2 regions of the Streptomyces sp. MS19 genome follow, and region 2 is predicted to be linked to the other one. Evidence: riboswitches for the same ligand, from Rfam matches in the RefSeq annotation. Region 2 holds a riboswitch; the other holds the start of a gene.
What was found. Region 2 has a riboswitch for cobalamin ahead of ACL02R_RS21365 (ribonucleoside-diphosphate reductase subunit alpha). Riboswitches for the same ligand answer to the same signal wherever they lie in the genome.
Positions count from the first base shown of each region.

Region 1 (2,157 bases), on a different contig from region 2:
CATGCGTCGTCGGCCGATGCGGCGGCGGCGCGGCGCCTGCGGCGTGCGGTGACGATGCCGCCGGTGCCGAGGACGGCCAGCAGGGCGAGGACGCCGAGGGTGAGGGGTGACGGGCCGGAGGAGCCGTCGATCTCCGCTTCGGCGTAGGCGCTGTCCTCGCCGGCCCAGTCGGAGTCGCCGGCGGCTCCGGCGGCCTGCCCGGAGGCTGTGGCGGTTCCGGTCGCCGGTCCGCCGGTCGGCGTGGCATCGGGTGAGGGGGTGGGGCTTTCGTCCGGCGGGGTCTCGTCCGCCTCGTCCGGCTCGTCCGGCTCCTCGTCGGGGGCGGGCTCGGTGGCGGCCGGTTCGCCGGTGGGTGCCGTGCCGCCGCTGTCGCCGCCCGTGGCCGGTGTGTCCTGAACGGGTGGCTGCGGGGTGGGCGGTGCATCGGGTGCGCTGTTGCCGCTGCCCCCACTGCCACCGCCGCCGGGTGCGGGCGGTTCGGCGGGCGTGCCGACGCGCAGGGGTGCGACGCCGGGGGCGATCGACTCTCCTTCCGCCACGCCGAGCTGGAAGGACCAGCCGTCGATGCTGCCCTGCGGCGGCGTCCGGTTCACCGCGCCGCGCTGGCTGTAGCGCCACGGTCCGCCGTTCTCCGCGTGCCAGTAGGACCAGTACGCGGTGGTGGGCGGTGTGTCGGCGCACGGCTCGCGGTCCACGCCGGGACGCCCGTTGATCCGGCAGACGAACGAGTCGCCCCAGCGGGCGGTGCCCGCCACGTCGAAGCCCGCGTTGCGCAGCGCCGCCAGGCCGTCGCGCTGGCTGCCGGGCGCGCAGCGGACGACGCGGCCACCGCCGAGCTCGCGGAAGTCCACGACGACGCTGACGCCGGAGTCGTCCGGGCAGAACCCGGGCGTCCCGGCCGCCGCCGGACGTGCCGCGAGCGCGCTCCCGGCCGCGGCGGGCCACAACAGGTGGAGCACCGCGACGAGCAGGCCGGTGACGGCTGCTCTGACGGTGGGGCGGGACATCGCGTGCCTTTCCCGTTGGGCAGCCGGAACCGGCCCACCGGGGTTCCCGGCACGGCGGCCCCTGACGCGCGTTCGTACGGCTGGTACGAGGCGGCAGGGGCCGGGGGGCCGGGACGGCTGAGGGCTCCACGCTGCAAACCATGACAGTGAGAGAAGTCCGCGTCGCACGGTGAGCGTTCCGGCTCACGGCACCCTCGCGGGAGCCGCTCACGGTTGCAGGTCAGCGCCGGATTCCCACCGGCTTCCCTCCGCCGTACACGCATTCAGTTGTGGGGCGCCCGCCCGGACACACGGGCGAACTGCGCACAAGGATACGGCCGTCCGCGCCGCCCCGGCCAGGGCACCACCCGCGCGGGCCCCGCCCCAGCGGGTGGGACGGGGCCGGAACGGGGCGGCGGGGGACGTCAGTCGGTCTCGATGGCAGCCGGGCGGAGCTGGGCCTCACGCACCCGCGCCACGTCCAGCTTCTCGCTGCGGTCGAAGCGGTAGACGCCGTTCTGCTCCTGGAAGACGTCGGTGAGCTGCGTGTAGCAGTAGCCGAACATGTCCGGGTCGTCGAGCAGCACGCCGGTGAGGCCCGCGAAACGGGTCTGGAACTCCTCCTCGTCGCGCGGCCGGTCGCCGTAGCCCCAGGACTCGGTGCGGTCGTCGCCCGCCGCGTCGGCGGCGGCCTCGGGGTCCCACCAGATGCCGCCGAACTCGCTGACGAAGTACGGCTGGCCGCGGTAGGGCAGCGAGTACGCGGCGCCGTCCGCGTACGCGTTGGCGAAGGGCTTCCCGTCGGCGAGGCCCGAGACGGCCTCGGCGAACCGGCCGGGGTCCTGCTCGTAGTTGTGCGAGTCCCAGATGTCCGTCTCGATGACGCGGTGGGCGTAGCCGGAGGCGTCGATCACGGGCCGGGTGGTGTCCATGGCCTTGGTGGCGAGGAACATGCCGCGGGTCACGGCGTCGAGCTGCGTGATGCGGTCGTGCAGCTTCTGGTAGGTCTCGTTGAGCGGGCACCAGCCGATGATCGAGGGGTGCGAGTAGTCGCGCTCGATCGCCTCCAGCCACTGCGCCGGGTACGAGGCGTCGGGCTGCTGGTTGTCGCCGGAGGAGCCGCCCACCTCTGCGCCCCAGTCGCCGAACTCGCCCCAGACCAGGTAGCCGA
Region 1 is NZ_JBJZOH010000004.1:234,487-236,643, reverse strand. It holds gene ACL02R_RS06635 (hypothetical protein) at 1-1,007, opposite strand, end outside; gene ACL02R_RS06640 (energy-coupling factor transporter transmembrane protein EcfT) at 1-3, opposite strand, end outside; cobalamin riboswitch at 1,158-1,278, opposite strand; gene ACL02R_RS06630 (glycoside hydrolase family 2 protein) at 1,412-2,157, opposite strand, start outside.
Region 1: linked by a shared signal. The riboswitch ahead of ACL02R_RS06635 (hypothetical protein) and the one ahead of ACL02R_RS21365 (ribonucleoside-diphosphate reductase subunit alpha) in region 2 are both predicted to bind cobalamin.

Region 2 (2,157 bases):
ACGACGGCGCCGGGGCGCGCGGTCTGGTTGGCCGTGCGGTTGGCGGCGTCCTTGAAGGTCATCCAGCCGTTGCCGGTCTGCGCGAGGGTCCGCATCATGCGGGAGTACAGCTGGCGGGCGGGGACGGTCCGCAGGGCGAGCCCCTCCGCCTCGGCGCGCCGGTAGGCGGCGTCGAAGTCGCCGCCCCACAGGTCCACGAGGTGCGGCACGTCGGCGGGGGAGAACAGCGACCAGTCGCCGTCCGCCTCCACGCGGCGCATGAACTCGTCCGGGATCCAGTGGGCGAGGTTCAGGTTGTGGGTGCGGCGGGCCTCCTCGCCCGTGTTGTCCCGCAGTTCGAGGAACTCCTCGATGTCCGCGTGCCATGTCTCCAGGTAGACGCAGGCCGCGCCCTTGCGCCGCCCGCCCTGGTTGACCGCCGCGACGGACGCGTCCAGCGTGCGCAGGAACGGCACGATCCCGTTCGACTTGCCGTTGGTCCCCCGGATCAGCGAACCGCGGGCGCGCACCCGCGAGTACGGCAGGCCGATGCCCCCGGCGTGCTTGGAGAGACGGGCGATCTGGTGGTAGCGGTCGTAGATGGAGTCCAGCTCGTCCAGCGGCGAGTCCAGCAGGTAGCAGGACGACATCTGCGGGTGGCTGGTCCCGGAGTTGAACAGCGTGGGCGACGAGGGCAGGTACGCCAGCGAGCTGGTCAGCCGGTACAGCTCGGCGACCTCGGCCAGCGCGCGCGGCGACTCGTCCTCGGCCAGGCCGCAGGCGACGCGCAGCAGGAAGTGCTGCGCGGTCTCGATGACGCGCCGGGTGAGGGGATGGCGCAGGACGTACCGCGACTCCACGGTCCGCAGCCCGAAGTACTCGAAACGGTCGTCGGCGCCGTCGGCGACCGCCCGGTCCACGAGCGCGTCGAGCTCCGCCGCGTGGCGCGCGACGAAGGAGGCGGTGCGGTCCGAGATCAGACCCTCGCGGTGACCGACCGTGATCGACGCGGAGAAGGAGACGGCGCCCTGCCCCGCCGCCTCGTCGCGGACCGCCAGGGTCAGCAGCCGGGCCGCGAGTTTCGAGTACGCGGGTTCCTCGGCGATCAGCGCGGCCGCGGCGTCGATGGCGAGCGCGCGCAGTTCCTCGGGTCCCGCGCCGGGGTGCCTGCCCCTGCGGACGGCGGCGGCGACCCGGGCGGGGTCGGTCGCGGGAAGGTCGGCGGCCAGCTCGCCCAGGACGCGCGTCAGCGCGTCTGAGGCCGGCTCCGCGGGGGCGACGGGTGCAGTGGTCACTGTGACGTGATCTCCCTCGAATCGCAGCGGATCTGAGGGGCGTTCGCGGGCGGGACCACCGGTCGCCTGCGGGCATGCGTGTAGTGGGGCAAACACATGCCGCACGCGTCCGCCGGCCCAACCCACGAGGCCCGGACGTGTTCGTGGAACTGCCGGCAGGTGCTCGGACTCGTGACGCGCGGCGAGGCGCGGCGCATCACACACCGTTGCGGGACAGCTCCGGATTCCCACCGGATTCCCCTGCGGCGACAGCGAGATGAGCATACATCTTGTGTCGCGTGCGACGGAGTCCCCTATATGTTGTGGTCGTCACGCGAGAGGTCGGGCAGCTCGTGTGCGAACGCGTGAAGCCGCACACCGGGCACCGGTTCCCAGTCGAGATCCGGCGCCCTGTCGAAGCCGAGCCGCCTGTACAGCCGGTGTGCAGTGTGCATCTGCGACTGACTCGACAGCACGACACGCCGCGCGCCGACCTCCCCCGCCCGGCGCAGGCACTCCCGGACGAGCGCCTCGCCCACGCCGCGCCCCCGCGCCCGCGGGTCCACCGCCAGCATGCGGAACTCGGCCTCGCCTGGGCCCGCCAGATCGGCGAACTCGCCGCCCCTGCCGACGAACGTGACGCTCCCGGCGATCCGCCCCGCGCCCCCGTCCCCGGCCGACTCCACGGCCACCAGCACGTCCGCGTGCGCCGCCCGCCGCACCGCGTCCCGAAGCTCCGCGAAGTACGGGTCGTCCGCGCCCTGGAGCAGCAGTCCGCCCTCCAGGTACACCCGCGCCGTGAGTTCCCCCGCGGCGTCCAGCTCGTCGTTCCGCGCTTCCCTGATCACGATGTCCATGAACACAGTGTGACCGAGGGGTCTGACAACCGGCCACGGCCGCCCCA
Region 2 is NZ_JBJZOH010000025.1:9,844-12,000, forward strand. It holds gene ACL02R_RS21365 (ribonucleoside-diphosphate reductase subunit alpha) at 1-1,274, opposite strand, end outside; cobalamin riboswitch at 1,411-1,542, opposite strand; gene ACL02R_RS21370 (GNAT family N-acetyltransferase) at 1,568-2,110, opposite strand.